DNA from 4 places in the Brevibacillus sp. SKDU10 genome. Region 2 is predicted to be linked to each of the others. Evidence: riboswitches for the same ligand, from Rfam matches in the RefSeq annotation. Region 2 holds a riboswitch; each other region holds the start of a gene.

Region 1 (5,796 bases), on a different contig from region 2:
ATGCAGTACGGTGATGCTTCGTTCCCCCAAAGCGACGGAAGTCTAGCAATCCTTCCGGAGTACGATTGAACATAACTCCCATACGGTCTAGCATATAAATGATACCAGGTGCAGCATCACACATTGCTTTTACTGGTGGTTGGTTCGCTAGGAAGTCACCGCCATAAATCGTGTCATCAAAGTGTTCCCAAGTAGAGTCGCCTTCCCCTTTGGTATTAACAGCTCCATTAATACCGCCCTGCGCACAGACTGAGTGAGAGCGCTTAACCGGAACTAGGGAAAAAAGTTCTACGGCTACCCCTTTTTCTGCTGCTTTAATTGTCGCCATTAGTCCAGCTAGGCCACCGCCGACAATAATTAATTTACCCTTCGCCATGTTTTATTCCCCCTTCTCTTACACGAATGCGAATACGGCACGCAAGCCTACGTAGGATAATGCTACGAACAGGATCATGGTGAAATAAGTTGCCATACGTTGTGAACGCGGCCCTACTGTAATGCCCCAATGCACTAAGAACGACCATACACCATTGCAAAGGTGGAACACAGCGGATAGAACACCTACAGCGTAAAACGCTATCATTACTGGGTTAGTGAAAATATCATGCATGAGGTCATAGTTAATTTCGACAGTACCAAGTGCTTTGGCAATACGTGTTTGCCATACATGCCACGCTACGAAAATCAGCGTGAAAACACCTGTAATACGCTGCCAGAGATACATTTGATTGCGGAAAAACGAGTAGTTGCCATTGTTCGGTTTTGCTTGAAATGCAAGATATAGACCGTAAATGGCGTGGAACAACAGTGGGAGATAAATGAATGCAAATTCCAAAAACAATAAGAACGGTGCCTTTTCAATTAGGCCAACCGCTTCGTTAAATGCTTCCGGCCCTTTGGTTGCTTGAAAGTTCGCCGTTAAATGGAACAGTAAAAACAACCCGATCGGAAACAACCCGAGTAGAGTGTGAAGCTTGTGCAAAGCGAAGTTTTTCTTACTTGCCATGCCTTGGGTCCCCCCTTCATTGATGTGTGGAAAATGTTATCTTACAATACCTATGCCATCACCATGCAGGTTCAAGCAAGACACATGTTCCGCTCCGCTTCCACTTTGGAAGAACATCCTCTATTCACGAAAAACCAACCCCTCAATAGGGAAACACAAAATGTTTCCAGTTTGCGAAATGGTTTCAAAAGTCTGTCAATCCAACGCATAAAAAACCGCGGGCGCAAACGAGTTGTGTCTAAATAAAGAATAAAGATTGGAAATTATGTGACCAAAACCAATTGTACTCCTACCTCTTAGTAGCGTCAAGCAATTGAATAGACTTAATACATTCTTAGATTAATTGTAATCTATATCATTCCTAGCTTTTCTTGTCATTTATTCTTATTATGACCACGTATCTATCAGATATATCTGACTCATCCCTCATTTACTCCTATCATTTCCCTAGTCTTAGCATAATTGTTTTTTTCTTTCATAGAATAGAAATCATACACAAAAGGAGGACGAGCAAGAGTGAGACAAGCTACTGATATCCTACAACAGCTTTTACCTGAGTTTTCAGTATATGATCGTCAGCGCATGCAACAAATGAACATGCCTTTTGCCGGTCATCTCTTTTTTCGAAATGTAGTCACTCAGGAATTACTGGGAGATTGCGAAGCTCCTATTCTTTATTGGATGGGGAAAGAGATAGGTGAGACCTATCATATAGATGCGGCAGAAGATCTGATATTAGCCTTCATCCAGCTCGGCTTAGGAAAGCTGGAATTAACCTTGAGTACAGCTGGACAAATTGAATATCTCCTGACACATCCTCATCTTACCATGCAGACTACAAATCGACTAGAACGCACCCTACAGTTTGAGACAGGCTTTATTGCCGGATCTATTGGCAAGTGGTTAGAGCGTGAGTCAAATGCCACACTCACTCTTCTGGGAAAGGACAAAAAAAAAGAACCAACTGCACACATTCAGGTTGTTATCTCAGGGTAACAACCTGTTTTTACGTGCAGAGCTCTTATATACGTTTACATCATTACTAGTTGTCATTGTCATGGTTTCCTACCTGTCTGCTTTCTCTTCATCATCTGATAAGCTGGTTATCCAATCAATGATGTTTGTTGCTCTTTTACTGTTACAGGAAAATAAGGCCCTACTAGCTGAGCCATTTTATCCATTTCAACTAAAAAACCATCATGTCCAAATACGGAGTCAATTGCAAAAAAATCAACATCCTTCCCCTGTTGTTTTAACGTAGAGGATAGCCAAAGCTGATGAGGAATTGGATACAACAAATCGTTGGAAATAGCTATACAGACTACCTTGGCTTTGATACGCGACAATGCGTTTTCAATCCCATCCCTTCCCCTACCAATATCGTGTGTATCCATTGCTTTTAGGAGATACAGATAGCTATTTGCATCAAAGCGCTGCACGAGCTTATCGCCTTGATAACGTAAATAGCTTTCCACTTCAAATGTGGTATCCACTAAGTCGGCATGCACGGTTCCTTGATGGGCCCTGCCAAATCGTTCTTCAAATAATTCGGCTGTCCGGTATGTAATCATGCCAACCATACGCGCTGTTGCCAACCCGCGAATAGGACCTAACTGAGGATAATAATGTCCATTATTCCAATCTGGATCATTACAAATCGCTTGCCTTGCCACATCATTGTAAGCAATGGCCATAGCTGATAACTGAGCGCAGGTAGCCACTGGGATCACTACATCCATCATTTGGGGATATTCAACCGCCCACTCATAAACCTGCATACCACCCATCGAACCGCCAATGACCGCATAAAGATGAGAAATCCCCAGTTGCTCAATGAGCTTGTATTGGGCGCGTACCATGTCTCGGATCGTCACAACAGGAAAATGAGTTGCATATGGCTCTTTAGTTTCCGCATTCATACTTGCAGGACCTGTTGTTCCGTAACAGCCACCTAAGACGTTTGTGCAAATCACGTAATAATAATTGGTATCAATTGCTTTTCCTGGCCCAATCAGCCCATCCCACCAGCCTGGCTTTTCACCATCACCTACCACTTGACTGTCTCCAGTTAATGCGTGGCAAACCAAAATTGCATTCGATTGCTCAGAGTTGTACGTACCGCTTGTTGTATAACCGATTTCCACTTGACGGAGCACCTCGCCACATTCCAACTCTAGGTTGTGAATCGTTGCTTTTCTCAATGCAATTCCTCCTATTTCCACTTGATGCCCTAAAGTGCAGGTACCTATGTGCTAAAAAACCCCTCTTCCGGAGAAGAGGGGTTTGATCGTATCGACTAGACCCGCTCTTATCTGCCAGACTACTTCATGTGTGCCTGCTGGATTTAGCACCTCTCCGCTTCTTGCGGGGTTGCCGGGTTTCTTCGGGCCAGTCCCTCCACCACTCTTGATAAGAGATTTCTATATAATTATGTTTATCATACTTCTTTCGAGTAAGAATTGTCAATCTATTTCAATGAAAAGGATTCTTCTCTTTTTATTTGATACATCGTCCACATTCCAATGTCCTGAAAGCCCAAACGTTTATAAATAGCTCCAGCCGCTTGATTATCATAAAATAAGCACAAGCTTCGCCCTTCCGCTAAAACATCCCTGCACAGCGCTGCCATGCAAGCACTAGCATACCCCCGCTTGCGATAAATGGGATGAGTACAAACACCAACAATCATGGCAGCCATCGAACACTCGGCTGTTGTCGAAGCACAGGCTACCGTTTCTGTGTTCACCTCGACATAATAGGTTCTCCCCGTACCGCTTTCCAGTGTGTGTTTCAATGCTTCTTCTGCATCAGCAGATCTGCCAAACTCTTGAATCTGATCACGTAGGCTGACGATTTTTTTTACATCATGAACGGTGGCTTTTTTTACCTCAAATCCCTTGATGTCATCCTGAGATAATCGAGAGTCATCTTCTAATTCTGCAAAATAGGTAGTTTTGATCTCATGCTTCGGCAGATGGCTTGCAAAGGCCTGCAAAGAATCTTGTTTTCCTGATAAAACCTCCAGCTTCTTGTCAGCAAGGATAATTTCACTGAACCCTTCCATATCAAACCTATCCAAAGCATAAAATACGTATGAGTGATAATACCGCAGGAGCACCGCAGAGAGTTTTGTCTGGTCACTCGCTGACCATTCTCCCCATAACTCTTGAAAAGGGGTAGAGAAGCCAAAATTTTCGACATCACCAATAAGAAATAAGTTCAAGCTTCTCTCTTTTGATACCAATTCCATAAATGCTTCATAATCTGCTTCTGTTAGTTTTCGGATCATTTGGCAATTCCCTCTCCAAAAGTTTTTCCCTCCATTATTTGAAAAAGTGTACTATTTGTCAATAGAATTCAGAAAAAACACATAAAGCCCGGTGGAAGTCTCTCCACCAGGCTCCTTGATTAATCCAATCCTATCCCTGTCCATTTGAAGCACTCTACATGCTGTTTTATCTAAAACAAATTAAGCGTATACGACAGCATCCGCAGAAACATCCAATCCAAACGCCGTATGCAGTGTAGCTACAGCTTGCGCAACTTTTTCTGCTGGGATAACACAAGATACCTTAATATCAGAGGTAGATACCATCCGAATGAGAATATCCTGGCTGGATAAATGACTAAACATATCGGCTGCCACCCCCGGATTGGTTATCATACCAGCTCCTACAATTGAAACTTTTGCAAGGCCAGATTCATATTCCACATGCTCAAAGCCTAACTCCTCCTGATGAGCCGCCAAGGTCTCCAGCGTTCTATGTAAATCATCAGCGGAGATCGTAAAGGAAACATTATTTGCTTTGTCATGATAGGTGCTTTGAATAATGATGTCTACATTAATAGAAGCGTCCGCCAATGCTTTAAATAATAAAGATAACATGCCTACTTTTACAGGCATTCCGATAACCGTTATAGAAGCTACATCTTTGTCATGAGCTATTCCGCTGATTACTTTGCCTAACTCCATGTTTGTCTCCTCCTCAACCAATGTTCCCTCTTCTTCTGTAAAACTGGAACGAACCACAAGTCGAACTCGATGTTTTTTTGCACTTTCCACAGAACGCGGATGCAATACACCAGCTCCTAGAGTTGCTAATTCTAGCATCTCATCATATGAAATGGAGCTTAACTTTTGTGCACGAGAAACAATGCGCGGATCGGCTGTAAATACCCCTGATACATCAGTGTAGATTTCACAGCAGGTAGCCTGGAGACTAGCCGCAATTGTTACCGCTGTAGTATCAGACCCGCCCCGTCCCAATGTTGTAATTTCTCCGTTTTCGCTAGCTCCTTGAAAACCTGCTACGATGACAATTTTCCCCTGCTGTAATTCTTGCTCAATCCGTTGACTGTTAATCGTACTAATGCGTGCCTTTCCATGCTTCTCTTCCGTTAAAATGCCAGCTTGCCAGCCTGTCATGGACACAGCCTCGTACCCTCTGCTCTGTAGAGCCATACTAAGTAACGCAATGGAAACCTGTTCTCCTGTGGCAAGCAGCATATCCATTTCACGAGCAGGTGGGCTCTCATGTAATTCCTTTGCTAAATCGACAAGCACATCTGTTGTTTTTCCCATAGCAGATACCACAACCACCATGGCATACCCGGCATCCTTATAACGGATAATTCTCTGTGCTACCTCTTGAATACGCTCCGCAGAGCCTACGGATGTTCCCCCGTATTTTTGCACCACAATTTCCATTTTGAATCTCTCCTCTGGTATATTCTGCTAGTCTGGATCATATGCCTTCCTTGGTTCATTTATAATGAAAGCTTTTTACGAA
Region 2 (5,796 bases):
GACTACACGAATTGTTTTTCCCTGTTGACTAGCTTTTTTTACAACTTGTACCACTTCCTCCAAGCAGGATGGATAAATCGCTTGCTGTGGTGTGCTAGTAACTAATCCTGCCCAATTCTTCCATGGTTTCATTGCTACTGTTCTCATAGAAAACACCTGCCCTCTCCCCGATACGTTATGGCTTCCCCTATCCTTTTTCCTTTCCGTAGCAAATGTAGGGTTGGAAAGCGTTCACATAATTCTCCTGCCTTACTATGCCGAAAAAAGATGGGATCTCCAATTGCAAGCTTTTGATCACCTTCATAACGTACAGGCGTTTGGACCTCTCCTGCTCCTTCCAAGCGCAATAACGCAGCCTGTGGTGGTAAATATGGGAGGGGCAGTTTTTCTTTCCCTATCGTACCAGAGGCCACATACCCGCCACCCATACAAGTATGGATATTGAATCTAGGCTGTCGTACTATCTCAACAGCAAACCCAGCGGCTGGCTGGAAACGAAATTCTTTGTAGTAATCAAATAGGGCAGGAGCGTAAAAACCAGAGCCTACCGTTACTTCTGTCACTGCATTCTCGTAGCAAGTAGAGTTCATACTTCCGGTACCGCCTCCATTAAAAAAGCGGAGGGAAATATGCCGTTGTTGTAATTCGTCATTTAAACGTTTCCGCTTTTCCCTCACCAAGCGTATAGAACGTTTTTTTAGATAAGAGATAACACCATTTTTGAAACCGTGTCCTGGCATATTATCACCGACACCAGCAATTTGAGCCTCATAGCTCATTATTCCATCCAACACAAGCCAAGGACTGGTTACAATTCTTTCAACCATCTGCATCACTTGCTCGAATGTCCGTAAGGAAGAGCGATATACACCAATATGCAGGCCCCAAAATGAGTCAGAGGCATCCATCTCCACACAAAGCAACAAGGGCGTATCTACTTGTTTTGCCACCTCCTCCGCCAAGTAAATATGCTCCAATGAATCGACCATTAATGTAATTTGTGCGCCCTGCTGTACAGCTCGTGCTATCGCAAGTAGCGAAGATCTGTCCACCACAGGGTAGCCAAGCAGCAGATTATGAAATCCGTTCTCCCACAAAAACAATGCTTCTGATGCTGTAAAACACATGATGCCCTGGATCAAAGGATCATAATCTAAAATATAACGGAGCATAGGAATAGAACGAATTGACTTACTGGCAATTCGTATACGTTTACCATTGCTCCTAGCTACAATTTCAGCAATATTTTGATCCAACAAATCAAGGTCAATATAGGCAAACGGCATAGATAGGTTCGCGAAAGCTTCTCTGTAATAGCGATATCTGCTCGTCGTCTTGTACAGAATCTCACCTTCTTTACTGTTTCATAGATTGGGATATATTTCTCTTCAATATATTCAGTCACACAAGCTTCTAAAACTAGTAAAAAAAGAAAAATGCTTGCTCCATCTAGAGTTACTAGCCGTTCAATTATCCATCCTGCATTCCTGCATTCATACTTCTCATGCCCGTATACAAAAAAGCAGCCATCCTCTCAAAAGAGAAAATGGCTGCCTTTTACCTTAATGAAGCTGCAATGCCAGCAACACAAAATATAGGAAAAACATAAACGAAATGATTAAAAGCGGCAAGGGAATTTCTTTACGTCTGCCCATCGCCAGTTTAACAATTGGATACGCCATAAATCCGAAAGCAATTCCATCTGCAATACTCGCTGTAAAGGGAATCAGCACAATGATCAAGAACGCCGGCAAGCCTTCTGACATGTCGGTGAACTTGATCTGACTCACACTTTGCATCATTAGGCTACCAACCAGAATTAAGATGGGAGCAATCGCTGTATCCGGCACGTAACGAATGACAGGAATGCAAAAGATCGAGATCAAGAACAGAATTCCTACCGTAATTGCTGTAATCCCTGTTTTCCCGCCAGCGGCAATTCCTGCAGAACTTTCCGCTGAAGACACAGTTGGACTCGTACCAAACAATCCAGAAAGCATAGCTGAAATGGAGTTTGCTTGAAAAGTACGAGCAAATTTGCTTTCTGGAACCATGCTGTGCAAAAGCCCCATATTTTCAAAAACAATCACCATGGTTAGCGGAAACACAGCCAGCCAAAATCCAGCAGTAACTATGCCGTCAAACGAAAATGCTCCAAAGATAGTGAGGTACGTTGAGAACGAGAAATCACTTCCCTGACTAGTACCACCTACCGTACCAAGGGCAATAGCAATCAGCGTATTAACAATAATACTGATTAAAAAGCTACCTTTTACATTGCGTAAAAATAGCACGACGGCAATTACTAAGCTGACCAATCCCAATACTACCTTCGTATCGCCCAGATCACCTAAAGCAATAAATGTAGATGGATTAGGCACGATTAAGCCGCCTTTTTGCAAACCAATAAAGGTAAGAAACAACCCAATTCCAACCGTCATTCCTTCTTTTAGAGACAGTGGAATGCTTTTCGCTAAGATTTTGGCAACTGGTGTAAAAGCAATCACGATAAATAAAACACCTGACATGAATACAACTGCCAAAGCGCTCTCCCATGACAATCCCATAGATTTAACAATCGTATAGGAGAAAAACGCATTAATGCCCATACCAGGAACAAGTGCTACAGGAGCATTCGCCCAAAAACCCATGATCAAGCATCCTATGAAGGAGATAATGATCGTGGCAACAATACCTGCTTCCAATGGTATACCTGCATCCGATAAGATCATTGAATTCACGGCAATGATGTAGACAGCGGTGAAAAACGTGGTTAAACCAGCCAAAATTTCATTGCGAACCGTTGTTTGATGACCTTTTACATCAAATCTTTTACGAAAAAATGAGTACAATATCGGTTCCCTTCTTTAAACAAAACAACCCCTCGGCCCACCCGTGCCAATTCACCCCAAAAATTGGGGCAAGACACCTTTCCCTATAGTAGCAAAAAGAACGAAAAAGAGTAAATAGGGAAATGTAAAAATGTGAACAAAAAAGGGAGTGATGCTTGTATGTAGGTTTTCATGTTTCCAGCTAACTCTATATTACCCTCCAAAAAGCAAGCTACTATACAAGTTATGCAGCTCATTATGTATAATTATACTTATTTGTATTTTTATTCATGATTATTCACTTCATGTATCCTGCAAATAAATCTGTTTTGCTGTCGATATGTAGTTAAATTTTTAGAAGTTTAATCCAGATAAAACAAGATGATTTCAAGGCTTCCCAAAACGAACACTGAATTTTATTCCACCTTTTTTCAGAATGTACAAAATCTTATTGACTTATCCCTTCAAGCTTCTTACAATAGAACAAACTTTCATTTTCATCAAGAGTGGTGGAGGGACTGGCCCGACGAAGCCCGGCAACCGGAACATAGCGTTCTTGGTGCTAAATCCTGCAGAATCCGAAAGGTTCTGAGAGATGAATGTATGCGAAATTAGTAACGCAGCCTTCCTCTACTCAGAGGAGGGCTTTTTGCTATGAGAAGCCTGTCTTCCCTCTCTACTGGGCCAACCATTGAAACCAAGAGAATCACCTTACTTTACATGGAAAAGGAGTGGTTTTTTTATGTCAAACCTCAATTGGAAAAGAGAAACATTAGCCCTTCACGGAGGTCAAGTGGCAGACCCAACTACCGGCGCTCTTGCCGTTCCCATCTATCAAACATCCTCCTATGAATTTCGTGACACCAGCCATGCAGCCAATCTATTCGCGTTACAGGAGCCTGGGAACATTTATACCCGCATCATGAATCCAACCCAGGATGTATTTGAGAAACGTGTTGCCCTTCTAGAAGGCGGTATTGGGGCGCTTGCAACTGCATCTGGTCAAGCCGCCATTACATTTGCCTTATTAAATATTGCACAAGCCGGTGATGAAATCATCTCCTCGAGCAGTTTATATGGGGGAACCTACAATTTATTTGCCCATACCTTTGCAAAGCTCGGAATTACAGTTCATTTTGTTGACCAATCCAATCCAGACAATTTCCGTTCAAAGATTACGGACAAAACCAAGGCTATTTTCTGCGAAACGATCGGAAATCCCCAAATGCAGGTTGCCGATCTAAATGCTATTGCTACCATAGCTCATGAATATGGATTACCGCTCCTTGTGGATAATACCTTTGCCTCCCCTATTTTGTGCCGGCCGATTGAACACGGGGCAGATATCGTTATCCATTCTGCTACCAAATTTATTGGCGGTCACGGCACATCTATCGGGGGAATTATCGTAGACTCCGGTCATTTCGATTGGAGTAACGGCAAGTTCCCTGGCCTCTCCACTCCAGACCCTACCTACAATGGAATTGTATATACAGAGGCGGTTGGCAATGCTGCTTATATCGTAAAAGCTCGTGTGCAGCTACAGCGAGATGTAGGAGCTACCTTATCTCCTTTTAACTCCTTTTTATTCTTACAAGGCCTAGAAACTCTCCACCTGCGGATGGAACGGCATAGTCAAAATGCACTTGCTGTCGCTCAATATTTAGAACAACACAACGATGTAGAGTGGGTGAGTTATCCAGGGCTTGCTAGCTCGCCTACCTACGAACTTAGTCAGCGCTATTTACCAGATGGTCATGGGGCTTTGTTGACTTTTGGAATCAAAGGCGGAGTAGAAGCTGGCAAAAAAGTAATTGAATCTGTTCAATTGTTCTCTCATTTGGCTAATGTAGGAGACTCCAAGTCGTTGATCATACATCCGGCTAGTACTACTCATCTCCAACTTACCCCAGAAGAACAAGCTAAGGCCGGGGTGACCCCTGGGATGATTCGTCTTTCCGTAGGTACAGAGGCAATTGATGATATTTTGCAGGATTTAGAGCAGGCTGTTCAAAAAGCTGTGGAAGCTGTACAAGTGTAAGCTGATAATCGTGTAGGATGTAAAAAGGCGTGCTTCACTGTTGCCAGTCGCACGCCTTTTTCTATATGTAAGATGAAAATTTGACTTTTGGATCATCGCTTACTTTTTAGATACCTGAACATATGAGGTCTGTTTCACCGTGTACGTATCTGCGAGTGTTTCTTCTTTTATGACACCTAGCTTAAGTAGGCTGTTTATTTTTGCCACATCCACCTTGGACATCAGCCTCCATATTTGCGGATCTTCTACGGCTTTAAGCAGGTGTTCCTCATTAAACTCTTTCTTCTCTTGCTGACTAATTTTCAGACGGTAGTCTCCAATCTCAATCTCACACGGTTCTGTATAAACAGCCAACAGAATCCGACGTAGCTCTGCCAGTTCCTCTTCTAGCTCTTTTTGCTGTTGTTTGATCGCAAAATACCGAGCAATTGTAGCTTCCATGTGCCCCTCTCCTTTCGTTCTGACAACAATGTATGTAGAAAGGTCACACATAAGAACCGAGAAGGAAGAAGTTTATCACATCTTTTCTTTTATTCTGAATTCTTCCTCTGATATCTTCTTCCACAAATAACAACAAGCAACACTAGAAGGAAACTAACGACACTAATGATATTTTTTGCAGTGCTTTCCTTAATAAATAGATTCAGGAAAAATGTAGGCCCGACAATCAGCAGCAATAGATTTAGCGAGTGTTTTCCAATAAAGTTCAATCACTCTCTCCCCCCATGTTTTTATGATCAATAAAAGTTACATTCCTCCCATTGTATCATATTTATCAGGCTACTTCCCGATTAAGACAAACACATTACCATCCGGCGCCTCTATAATAGCTACATGACCACCTAATGAATTGGAAAATGCCGGACGAATCCACTAAATGGAAGGATCGTCTTTCCACTGTTCATAGAATGCAGTGACATCTTC
Region 3 (5,796 bases), on a different contig from region 2:
AAGATTAAGAACGCTAATCCTTCCTGATTTACTTCTTTACAGGAGAAGGAGGAAAGGGCACCATATGCTATATACACAGTTGACAAAAAGAATGATTATTCCGGCGGTTGTTGCTTTACTTGCTTTTACGGTTGGTGAAAAGCCTGCCCAAGCAGCCGCCATGCCGAACGACCCCTACTTTTCAAAACAGCTTCATTTAACGCAGATTAAGGCAGTGGAGGCTTGGGGGATCGTCAACAGCAATACAGCTATTAAAATTGCGGTACTTGATTCCGGGGTAGACTCTTCCCATCCAGATTTGAAGGACAATCTGTTGCCTACTATTAATTTAGTGCAAGAGGAAAGTGCGTCAGACTTAAACGGACACGGCACCAATGTCATTGGGATATTGGGAGCTAAAGGAAACAACGGTTTAGGGGTAACAGGGGTTTTATGGAATGCTAAAATATTGCCTATTAAAATCTTGGATAAAAAAGGATTTTCATCATCTGATCGTTTAGCTGCGGGAATTAGACGAGCAGTTAATGAAGGGGCCAAAGTTGTTTTGATGTCCGCCAGCGCACTATATTATTCGAAGGCGCTGGAGGATGCAATAGATTTTGCAGAGGACAGAGGAGTTGTTGTTATAGCGGCTACTGGAAATGAAGGGAGTCGTGTTAACTATCCTGCTGCTTTTCCTACGGTGATTGCGGTTGGCGCCGTTACGAACTCTAATACCATCCATAGCCGTTCTAATTTTGGGCCAGAAATTAACCTAGTGGCCCCAGGCGTGAATGTGTATACGACAGCAAGAGGTGGCGGGTACGATTCGATGAAGGGCACCTCTGCAGCGGCTCCTCAGGTAGCTGGTGCGGCGGCGCTGATTCTTGCTAGGAACCCAAATATGAAACCGTTGGAAGTACGCCAGCTTCTGTACCATTCAGCAACGAAATTACATGGAGTTAGATGGGACAGGCGGACAGGATATGGACTTTTAAATGTTCAGAAGGCAGTAATGAGTAGACTGCCTGATGATATAAATGAGCCAAACAATACACAGCGTACAGCAGCCGCATTCCCCATGGAAAGTCAGATTCGCGGCACTCTGAGCGATAAAGATAAGAGCGATTGGTTTTACACGGATATTCCTTATGAGGGAACCTTAGAATTAAAAGCAGATGTTTCGGTGGATACGCTGGCTCCATTGGCAGCTAGCGTTTATCAGGATGGAAAGCCTCAAGATACGTATTATCTTGGTAATAAAGCAAATGCAACAATTGCAGTGAAGCCGGGCAAGGTTCACATTCACTTCCAGCGGTCTGCGGTATCTAGCACTTTACGCTATACCATTACCAATCGTTTTTCCATTGCACCTGATCGATATGAGCCAAATAATAGTATTGATCAAGTCCGCCCCCTGCCGCCGGGTAATAATATTGAGATCAAGGGGAATTTTCATACAGCACAGGATGTTGATTGGTTTTCCTATTTTGTGCGTGATCCAGGCAAGCTTTATCTGCGAGTGGATACAGATACTCTACGATTAGACCCGCAAATTAAGGTGCGTAAAGAACGCGATAAGACATCTGGCGGAATTTCCCTTGATAGCAGCTCAGTCACTGATCCTTTAAAAAGCTTAGAGATGAACGTCACGCCAGGTCGCTATTTGTTCCAAATTCAGAACAGCTATCCTGCTGCTGTGAGCGGCGAGTACTTTTTTCAGCTCAATTATATGCCTGAACGAAAAGATCCAAACGAACCAAACGATACCTATCGTTTAGCTACAAAACTAGGGAATAACAGTCTGATTACAGGCACAATTCCTTCAGAAGCAGATAACGATTGGTTTACGTTTTCGATTCCAAAAGAAACGTATGTTACCATTCGGGCACCTTATGTACCGCCACAGGTAAAGATCATGATGAGTATTTATGATAGTCGCGATATGAAATATGCAATTCGAGCTGAAAAGGTTTTTGGACAAGATAATAGCATTGTCTTTGAAAAAAAATTAGCAGCAGGGACATACTATATAAAGTTGACCAGTACTACGCCATTCCGCTATGATGCGTATCGATTTACATTAAATCGTCAGGAAATGTATGGCGGCTTTCGAGACATACATGGGCATTGGGCTAGAAATGATATAGGGCGTTTAACTCAACGTGGAGTCATTACCATACCTAATACGTATAGCTTCCGTCCAGATGCTAATATGACACGAGCTGAATTCGCAGACATGCTCCTTCGCTCGATGAAGGCCAAAAAGCTTCCAACTGGTAAAATAGGTATTAATACCTATAAGGATTTAGATAAAAAGCATTGGGCGTATGAGAGCTTGTTACAGGCTTCTCAGTTGGGGATTATGAGCGGATTCAATGGAAAAATTGAACCGGATCGACCTGTTAATCGAGCAGAAATGGCTTTGATGATTGCGCGTGCTAAAAAAATAAACGTGTCAAGATCGTCCAGTACTTCTTATCGTGATGTGCCTCATTCACATTGGGCGGTGGCTGCAATCGAAACACTTTCACACTATGGCTGGTTGCATGGTTATCAGGATGGAACCTTTAAGCCAGATCGTCCTGTGAAACGCGGAGAAATGGTCACTGTATTAGCTAAATCTTTCCAATTGTAAAATACCGGGTTTTTTACAAAAGTACATTGACACCCTTCTAAAAAAAGATTATTCTATAAATCATGGATATTACTCTTATCCAGAGTAGGCGGAGGGACTGGCCCAATGAAGCCCGGCAACCGTTTTGAGCGGTGCTAACCAGCAGAGAAAGGATAACTATCTAAATAGTTAGACTCACTCTGGCCGATAAGAGGGTTAAGGAACGCATTAGAAAAGCAACCTTTTCCTCAGCGGAGGGAAAGGTTTTTCTTTTTGTCGTGATGGAAACCTGGCTCGGCAAACATACTATATATCATGTTTCCAGTTGAAGGAGGTTTTTAAGTATGGAATTGCAAAAAGGACGTCGCTTGTTTACATCTGAGTCCGTTACTGAAGGACATCCAGACAAGATTTGTGACCAAGTTTCTGATTCTATTCTTGATGCGATCTTATCGAAAGATCCGAATGCTCGTGTAGCATGCGAGACATCTGTTACCACCGGATTAGTACTTGTGGCAGGTGAAATCACAACTTCTACGTATGTAGATATCCAAAAGCTAGTAAGAGATACGATTCGTGAAATTGGTTACGATCGAGCAAAATATGGTTTTGATGCAGATACATGCGGTGTTATTACTGCAATCGGCGAGCAATCAGCAGATATCGCACTAGGTGTTGACCAGGCGTTGGAAGCACGTGAAGGTAGCATGACTGATGCTGAAATCGAAGCAATCGGTGCAGGTGACCAGGGGCTAATGTTTGGTTATGCTTGCAACGAAACTCCAGAATTAATGCCTCTTCCAATCAGCATGGCTCACCAGTTGGCGCGTCGTCTGACAGAAGTGCGTAAAAATGGTACGCTTGAATACCTTCGTCCAGATGGTAAAACTCAAGTAACTGTTGAATACGATGGCGATAAGCCAGTTCGCATCGATACAATTGTTATTTCTACTCAACATGCTCCAGAAGTAGAACTAGATCAGATTAAAAAGGATCTAATGGAGCAAGTAATTAAACCGATCGTTCCTACAAACCTATTAGACGATCAAACCAAATACTTCATTAACCCAACTGGACGTTTCGTTATCGGTGGTCCTCAAGGGGATGCTGGTTTGACTGGCCGTAAAATCATCGTAGATACGTATGGCGGTTATGCTCGCCATGGCGGTGGTGCATTCTCCGGTAAGGATCCTACAAAAGTAGACCGTTCTGGTGCTTATGCAGCTCGCTATGTAGCCAAAAACATTGTAGCTGCAGGTCTTGCTGAACATTGCGAAGTACAGGTAGCTTATGCAATCGGGGTAGCTCAACCGGTATCTATCGCTGTAAACACATTTGGAACAGGAAAAATTGCTGAATCTGATTTGGTAGCATTGGTTCGCAAGCACTTTGATTTGCGCCCAGCAGGCATTATTAAGCAATTAGACCTACGTCGTCCGATCTATAAACAAACCGCAGCATATGGTCATTTCGGACGTAATGATCTGAATGTACCATGGGAGCGTACAGATAAAGCAGAAGATCTGAAAAAAGACGCTGCTAACCTGTAAAAAATACAGAGAAGCCTAGGATTTTCCTGGGCTTCTTTTTTCTTATGAAAATTGCGAAAAAGGCTAGGCAAGTACAACTTCAATGGGGTAGACTACGTAGAGGATTCTGTAAATCTTTGTCGAAAAGCACTATAATAAGATCGAAAGGAACATGGGCGCATCATGAAGAAAAAACCTTTCTTTCTCGTCTTTTTCCTTCTTCTTCTGCTGTTTTCTATCCTTGTGTATTGGTTTAGACCAGAGAATGTAGGGGTAGAAAATACGGATTATGTGCAACAAAAGACGGGGGATCATACGTCTCATTCATTAGAACCTAAAGGGTCAGACGTAGAGCAAATTCCTTCTAGAAATAGTAAACCAGAGGAAAAGATATCAAACGAGAGATGGTATAAAGACAAGGTTGTCATCTTGAATTATCATCACATTGATCGTGACAGTAATAAGCCATTTGTAATAACACCAGAGCAGTTTGGTGAGCATTTACAATTTATAAAGGAACATAACTTTCATCCTATTAGCCTAAGAGAGTTTTTCACTTTTATGCAAACAGGCGTAACTGCCAAGGAGAATGCAGTTTTATTTACGTTTGATGACGGCTATGAAAGTTATTACACACAAGCATATCCGTTGCTTTCCGAATATGGGTATCCATCTGCAGCTTTTGTAATTGCAGGTAGATTGAGAGATACCATGGATCGAAAGCGAGAAAATATGACCGTTCCTTTAGCTTATCAACAAATTGACGAAATGCTGGCTTCCGGCTTAGTTGATATTGGCTCGCACACATTCAGTTTACATGAACATAAAGAGCTGGATGAGTGGGGAGTACAGAAAGCGGGAACGGAGCCTGTATATCTAGAAGAATTCCAACGTGCAGAGAATGAGGAAGAGTACCGAAGTCGTTTATTTGTTGATTTTAAGATGTCGAAAATAGGCTTAGAGCAACTTGTGAAAAAGCCTATAGCCTCTCTCTCCTTACCCCAAGGCTATAAAAGCAAGATTGTGATTGACTCGGCAAAGGAAGCAGGATATCAGTATGTCTTTACATCTAGAAGAGACGTTGTGAAGCCAAATGAAGATCCGTATTCCATCCCGAGATTTGATGTAGGAATACGCAAGGTAGGTGCACCCCAGCTCCTTGAACTATTTACTAAAGTAAAAATGGAAGAATAAGGGGGAAACCCATGGATAAAGGCATTGATATCAGCCTTCTAGATGGGGTCATAAAAAAAACGATTCGAACGGTTGAAATGAGCAAAGAGCAAATATTTCAGATAGCAGAAGGTGCTCGTTCGGAAAGTAATGCAATCAAAAAAGAGATTGTTGAAATACGGCAAATATTAGCAGAAGTGATCCAAAATGTTGATAATCTAGAGTTACAGTCCCGCCGATCAAGATCGAGATTGGTACAAGTAAGCCGCAATTTTCAAAGCTTTACTGAAAACGATATTCGTGCAGCTTATGAGGAAGCTCATAATGTTCAGATAGAGCTTTCCTTAATGCGTGAGCGGGAAAATAACCTAAAGAAACGCCGTGACGAGCTAGAGTTTCGGTTGCGGAATATTTTAGAGACAATTACTAGAGCAGAAGGGTTACTAAGTCAGATCAGCGTGGTTCACAGCTTTTTAGCAGGAGATTTGTCCAAAGTGG
Region 4 (5,796 bases), on a different contig from region 2:
CAACAAAGAGCCTACCAGCGATTGGGCAAGCGATGAAAATTGTGGTTGAGCAGGAGTCTTTGATTCAGCCTAGATAAAAAGCTACAGCCTAAGTAGATAGCTACAGATGCTATGCAGCTCGTGGCTTGAATAGGGAATATAAAAAACGCTTGGACAGATGATCCAAGCGTTTTTTTATGCTATGGAAAACTAGGCAATAGCTTAAGGGTAAGCTTTCCCTATTTTCTTATGTTCGCTTAATACAGCTCCTAGTAAATCGCTTCCCAACCAGCAGGAGTTACAAACAGACGAATCGCAATAATTTTCCGATCCTCCATTAAGGTAAAGTAATGACGATAGGAAGAAGGAACAGAGATTAAATCGCCGGGGGATAGCTCTACATCAAAGTAGCGACCGTCTGTGCCTAAAATGGCAAAAATACCATGACCATCTACGCAAAAGCGGACTTCATCATCCGTGTGATGATGTTCTTTGACGAAGTTCTCTAATTTTTTATCTAACTCTGGCGTTTTGTCACTTAGGACAATGACGTCTGCTGTGGTGTAGCTGCGGCGTTCGCTAATATCTTGTATCTCTTTTTGGAAGGTATCTAAAATTTGCTGTTTTTCAGCATCAGTTGGCGCGTAATTATTTCGTAAAGCAGGATCTAATTGATCTACACCCCAATATTCATAGATAACATCCTGCGAGTTTAAAAAAGCCTGAACGGCCTCTCTATCCTCAATATATTCATTGGTATCGTGAAAACGTACTTTTGCCATGAAGAAGGACCTCCTAATGTTGTAATCTTATGAATTATTTATTTAATCAGACTAAATTAAATGGCAATACCAGACGCTTTTGCAGATAAATTACCTACTTGCAATAAGCGCAGTTGATATTCAAATAGAAATTCAAAAGCTTCTATATGTCTTTTTGCTTCAAAATCATTACGACCCCAGGCATATATTCCGTGGTTGCGGATTAACACGCCGGGTACATCAGGCTTGATCGCCTCTTTAATAGCCGCTGCTAAAGTAGGGATATCTGCATAGTTTTCGACAATCGGGACGTTAAGAAGAGCATTTTCCTCCCAAATGCCTAGTCCTTTGATTAATTCCTGACCATGAATAGTAAAGCTTTGCTTTTGCGCATACACCTCGGAAATCACATTGTTGGCAATCGTGTGTACATGAAAGCAAGCGCCAGCATCAGGAATGCTTTGGTAGACAACAGCATGCACTAATGTTTCCGCAGAGGGCTTCAAATTGGTAGGCTCTACAGAATTGCAATCGCCGTCAACGATCAAGTAATCTTCTGGCGATAGTTTGGTTTTATCTTTGCCACTGGCGGTCACAGCAAATTGTAAGGGTACATCGCTGATTTTAATAGAGAGGTTTCCGCTTGTGCCCGGAAACCAATCTCTTCTGGCAAACGTTAGCTTTACCTCATCTAATTTTTTAAAAGCGGCGGTGCGCTGTTCAAGTGTTGTTGTCATAGCACAATCCCCTCCTGTTTGGCCCTATTGGCTTTAATAATTGAAATCACATCATAAAAAGTAGTAAATGGTTTATGTGATAAATTTTCTTCCTTACATTTTTCTAGCAGGAAGGAACGGGCAATGACAAAATCAGCAATTCGAGACCCTGCCAAGTCAGTGATACTATCCCCAATGACAACACGTGTATAGCCGGTAGCATCATAGCTTCTAATAATGGTAGTTTTACACATTCCACAATCTGTTTGGCAATGCTCATCGCAGGTATGCGGCCACGTAATTTTTATTCTCTCTTTGCTAAAATCACTGCCATTACAATAAATCGGGCCATCGAGCTGAAACGGAGCAAGAATCGGATGAACAAAAAAATCTATACCTCCGCTTGTAATGAGCAGAGTCACGTTTTCTTGCCGGCAATAATCCACAAACTCTGCAAAACCAGGGCGGATGCGGGCATTCTCTACAGCAAATTGAGTGATTTCATGCTCGAGTGAAGAGGGAAGCAGGGAAAAAAGCTTTCCTACGCCTTCTCTAATGGATATTTGTTGCGTCAAAATTTGTTCGGTTAACTCTTCCCAGCCCGGGGGATGAAAGTGGCGCATGATTGCCACGATATTGTCTTTTTCCGTAATCGTTCCATCGAAATCGCAAAAAAGCACTAGCTGTTTTGTCATGCAGAACCTCCCCATTTTTCTAGCGCAAGTCGCAGTTCATTAGAGTCGGAAGCTGCTGCTGCAAGACTGATTCCATTCACGGATGCATCAATAGCGGCACGGAACGCTCGACCGCCTGCTGTTGCTCCGAGTGGGTGTCCATGAATGCCGCCGCCTGCGTTAACAACCTGATCTAGGCCAAAGTCGGCGTACAGTTGTGGAACCAATCCGGGATGAATACCCGCTGATGGAACAGGGAAGGCAGATTGCAAGGTACCGTATTCCTCAACTAAATGATTAGCTAGCTGATTAGCCTCGCTCTTATCTAGTGCCACATTTCCGTATGGAGAAGGGAATAACACTAAATCAGCCCCGGCTAAACGCAATAGATTACCGAGCAGGAGCGGAGCGGCTATGCCGTAATCAGGACTAGGATAATAGGCGCCAGCGAGTGCGGGATGTGCCATGATTGGCACTTGAATGTCTGGATCTTCTGCTAGACGTTGCAGGAGATCGAAGCCAAAAGCAAGTGCATTAAACAAAAGGCAGGAAGCACCTGCATCGACAGCTTGCTTCGCCCGTTCAATAAGCTGTGAGCTAGGTCCTGTAAGGTTAGCGGCATACAAGACAGGCTTACCGGTTTGTGCTGCAATTTCATCTGAGATGGCTTTGAAGCGTCTGATGCGTTGGATAAATGGAGCTTTATCATCAGCAAAGAAAATTTCGTCATCCTTAATCAAATCAAGGCCGCCTTCTGCTTGGGCACGAAACTGCACTTCTAGTTCCTCTAGTGACAAACCTGTGCATGACTTAAAAATACTCATTAATAAAGGACGATCATGCACACCGGTTATTTCCCGTATTCCTTTTATGCCGAATTTTGGACCCTGAAAGCCTTGTAAAAAAGAAGGAGGAAGCTGAATGTCTACCAGCTTGATTTTTCCGTCCATTGATAGTTTGCCGAATATCCCTGTAAGAAGAGAAGGGATATCCTGTGTAAAGCATATTGTTGGATAACTGATCGTGATATAACCTCGTGTTTCACCTGATGAGGTGGATTCAAGAGGAGATACATCTGCTACTTCACCTAAATAGGGGCGCAGCTGCTCCTGCTTTGCCAGAGGAAGGTCCGTCCATGAGCCTACTGTCATACCAACTGCAATGCCTTCCGCTTTTTTTTGTAAATCCTTTGCTTGGGTTAAATAGGTTACGAGGATTCGATCTGTACTCATGGATGACCTCCTTGTAGGTAGAGAATTTATCAACTAAAAACGCCCCCTTCAAGAGAAGGAGGCGTCCGATAGACAGATCATCTTCTTCTCTTATCTCTCACATAAATCAGTACAGCACGATTATGTGTAGGATTTAGCACCGTTTCGCATCGTTTATCCCGATGCGAGGGTTGCCGGGCATCATAGGGCCAGTCCCTCCGCCTTCTCTCAATAAGAGCTAGGTAATTGTTGTAATTGTCAAAATAGAAGCTGTTTCTTGGAGATCATCTTATCCCTTTTTGTAACATGCGTCAACCCTTTTTATAAATAAAAACTGAGTTGATTAAATTGTTTGACATAACTGGCTTACCTGTGTATATTTCTACTAACGATTCATTTATGAGGCTTTAGCTACGCAGGATAGGAACCTGTGTTCACCTACAATTACATATACTTATGGATACCTTATCCAGAGACGGTGGAGGGACTGGCCCGATGAAACCCAGCAACCGACACATAGCCGCTAACCTGGCATGTGCACGGTGCTAATTCCTGCAGAGACATTTAAAATTCTGGTAGATAAGGGGGAACGTTTTATGAATATGGCATGTCAAAACGACCTCTTTTCTTCGGAAAAGAGGTTTTCTTTTTCTTTGGTAAGCAAAGCATGGTGTGAACAGATATGGGCAGAGCATAAGTATTGGGTCATGATGAGGTGTTACCAAAAATATAAGCAAATATCACAAGCATTTCGGGATCAAGTAAAAACGTCTCGCGAAACAGGAGAGCGCGATTGGAGTATATTTGCAGAACAGTTATTACATGAATTTCAGAAGATGCGAAAACAGCCTATTGATTCAGGCAATGCCTGTAATGCCTTGAGTCATGCATTCGGTCATCTGCGCGGAAAACTTACGGAGCAAGAAAGCGGCTCCTGGCATGTCTTATTGCAAAGGAACTGGGAGGAAGCCCATCGTATATTGTTCTTGCTTGCTATGGAATATGGTGATGATTATTTGTCGCGGTCTCGCATATTTTCACCGGAGGCTCCTAGCAGTCATGCATGGATTCGGTTTCGCGGCAAGGATTTTTTTATTGCAAAGGATTTGGGGCAGTGGAAGATTCTTGAGCCATGGGAAGTTTGGGAGCGAGTCGGCGTGTATCAAGTTAATCTATTAACCAAGTATCGCTTATTAGCCAATCTAGGAGGAATCGTCCATCCCCTGGCACATTACGATCAATACATCAACCGATACTAGAGTGGGAAAAGGAGAGGAAAAGATATGGGGTATCAAGCGTTATCGGTTCAAGAGTCCATTTTATACGTACAGAATCAGGGAACGATTTTTACACAAGATGCGTCTCTTGTTAGCCGAGAAATTGGTGATGGCAATTTAAATTTGGTTTTTAGAATAACGGATGAAGCGACCGGTAAAAGTGTCATTGTGAAGCAGGCTTTGCCTTATGCCCGCGTGGTTGGCGAATCATGGCCGTTAACGCTGGACCGATCTCGGATTGAAGCAGAGGCGCTCAAAATTCAGCGAGAGCTGGTAGGGGATTTAGTACCTGAGGTATACCATCACAATTCGGAGCTGGCTTTGACGATTATGGAGGATGCAGGTGATCATAAGCTGCTTCGTACAGGCCTTATTGAAGGAGAGATATACCCGCATTTCGCTAAACATATTGGAACTTTTCTGGCTCATACCTTATTTTTTACCTCTGATCTTGGAATGAATCCTTTTGCTAAAAAGGCTAATGTGAGCAGGTTCATTAATCCAGAGCTATGTAAAATTACGGAAGACCTTGTATTTACTGATCCTTATGAAGACCATGAGACCAACAATTTTAATCCGCTTATCCGCCAAGACGTAGAAGCAATATGGGGAAATCACGCATTACGTCGAGAGATTGCTAAGCTAAAATACGACTTTTTGACACGAGCAGAAGCTTTGTTGCATGGTGATCTGCATACAGGTAGTATTTTTGTCACCCAAACAAGTACAAAGGTGATTGATCCCGAGTTCGCTTTTTATGGACCAATAGGTTTTGACATCGGGGCTGTAATAGCTAATCTTGTCTTAAATTATGCAGGTCAGCACGGTCTCCAAGCGGACATAGAGAAACGGGAGAAGTATCGTTTTTATTTATTGGATACAATAGAAAACGTCTGGAATGAGTTTGTATCGCAATTCGTTCGTCTGTGGCATAAAAAAGCGGAGGAGCGTAGTGCGCATGTTCCTGATTTTTGGCAGGATTATGTATCTCAGGTCTTACAGGATACGGCAGGATATGCTGGGTGCAAAATCCTAAGACGCGTGATTGGACTGGCAGGTGTAGCTGATTTAAATAGAATTGAACAAGAGGAGCTTCGAGCAGAAGCCGAAAGACTTGCATTAGAGATCGGCCAATCCTTCATTCTCAATCGTAAGCATTTTGCAGAAATCACAGATAT

What was found. A riboswitch is a leader RNA that binds a small molecule or an ion and turns the genes downstream of it on or off. The one in region 2 is predicted to bind S-adenosylmethionine.
Region 1: linked by a shared signal. The riboswitch ahead of metX (homoserine O-acetyltransferase MetX) and the one ahead of AYJ08_RS16595 (homocysteine synthase) in region 2 are both predicted to bind S-adenosylmethionine.
Region 3: linked by a shared signal. The riboswitch ahead of metK (methionine adenosyltransferase) and the one ahead of AYJ08_RS16595 (homocysteine synthase) in region 2 are both predicted to bind S-adenosylmethionine.
Region 4: linked by a shared signal. The riboswitch ahead of AYJ08_RS08830 (DUF1722 domain-containing protein) and the one ahead of AYJ08_RS16595 (homocysteine synthase) in region 2 are both predicted to bind S-adenosylmethionine.

The regions. Positions count from the first base shown of each region.
Region 1 covers NZ_LSSO01000149.1:47,543-53,338, reverse strand. Annotated here, with positions in the region: gene sdhA (succinate dehydrogenase flavoprotein subunit) at 1-376, opposite strand, end outside; gene AYJ08_RS11160 (succinate dehydrogenase cytochrome b558 subunit) at 395-1,006, opposite strand; gene AYJ08_RS11155 (DUF2507 domain-containing protein) at 1,523-2,002, shown strand; gene metX (homoserine O-acetyltransferase MetX) at 2,110-3,207, opposite strand; SAM riboswitch class I at 3,312-3,422, opposite strand; gene AYJ08_RS11145 (GNAT family N-acetyltransferase) at 3,474-4,295, opposite strand; gene AYJ08_RS11140 (aspartate kinase) at 4,476-5,714, opposite strand.
Region 2 covers NZ_LSSO01000179.1:10,559-16,354, forward strand. Annotated here, with positions in the region: gene AYJ08_RS16580 (D-arabinono-1,4-lactone oxidase) at 1-147, opposite strand, end outside; gene AYJ08_RS16585 (amino acid deaminase/aldolase) at 144-1,286, opposite strand; gene AYJ08_RS16590 (NCS2 family permease) at 1,563-2,852, opposite strand; SAM riboswitch class I at 3,326-3,433, shown strand; gene AYJ08_RS16595 (homocysteine synthase) at 3,574-4,872, shown strand; gene AYJ08_RS16600 (hypothetical protein) at 4,972-5,313, opposite strand; partial or broken gene AYJ08_RS16610 (VOC family protein) at 5,653-5,796, opposite strand, start outside.
Region 3 covers NZ_LSSO01000013.1:63,092-68,887, reverse strand. Annotated here, with positions in the region: gene AYJ08_RS01915 (S8 family peptidase) at 65-2,617, shown strand; SAM riboswitch class I at 2,690-2,810, shown strand; gene metK (methionine adenosyltransferase) at 2,941-4,146, shown strand; gene AYJ08_RS01905 (polysaccharide deacetylase family protein) at 4,309-5,319, shown strand; gene AYJ08_RS01900 (sensor histidine kinase) at 5,331-5,796, shown strand, end outside.
Region 4 covers NZ_LSSO01000138.1:80,385-86,180, forward strand. Annotated here, with positions in the region: gene AYJ08_RS08805 (copper amine oxidase N-terminal domain-containing protein) at 1-77, shown strand, start outside; gene AYJ08_RS08810 (cupin domain-containing protein) at 249-761, opposite strand; gene AYJ08_RS08815 (methylthioribulose 1-phosphate dehydratase) at 818-1,477, opposite strand; gene AYJ08_RS08820 (2-hydroxy-3-keto-5-methylthiopentenyl-1-phosphate phosphatase) at 1,474-2,151, opposite strand; gene AYJ08_RS08825 (2,3-diketo-5-methylthiopentyl-1-phosphate enolase) at 2,148-3,362, opposite strand; SAM riboswitch class I at 3,450-3,579, opposite strand; SAM riboswitch class I at 3,804-3,927, shown strand; gene AYJ08_RS08830 (DUF1722 domain-containing protein) at 3,938-4,600, shown strand; gene mtnK (S-methyl-5-thioribose kinase) at 4,625-5,796, shown strand, end outside.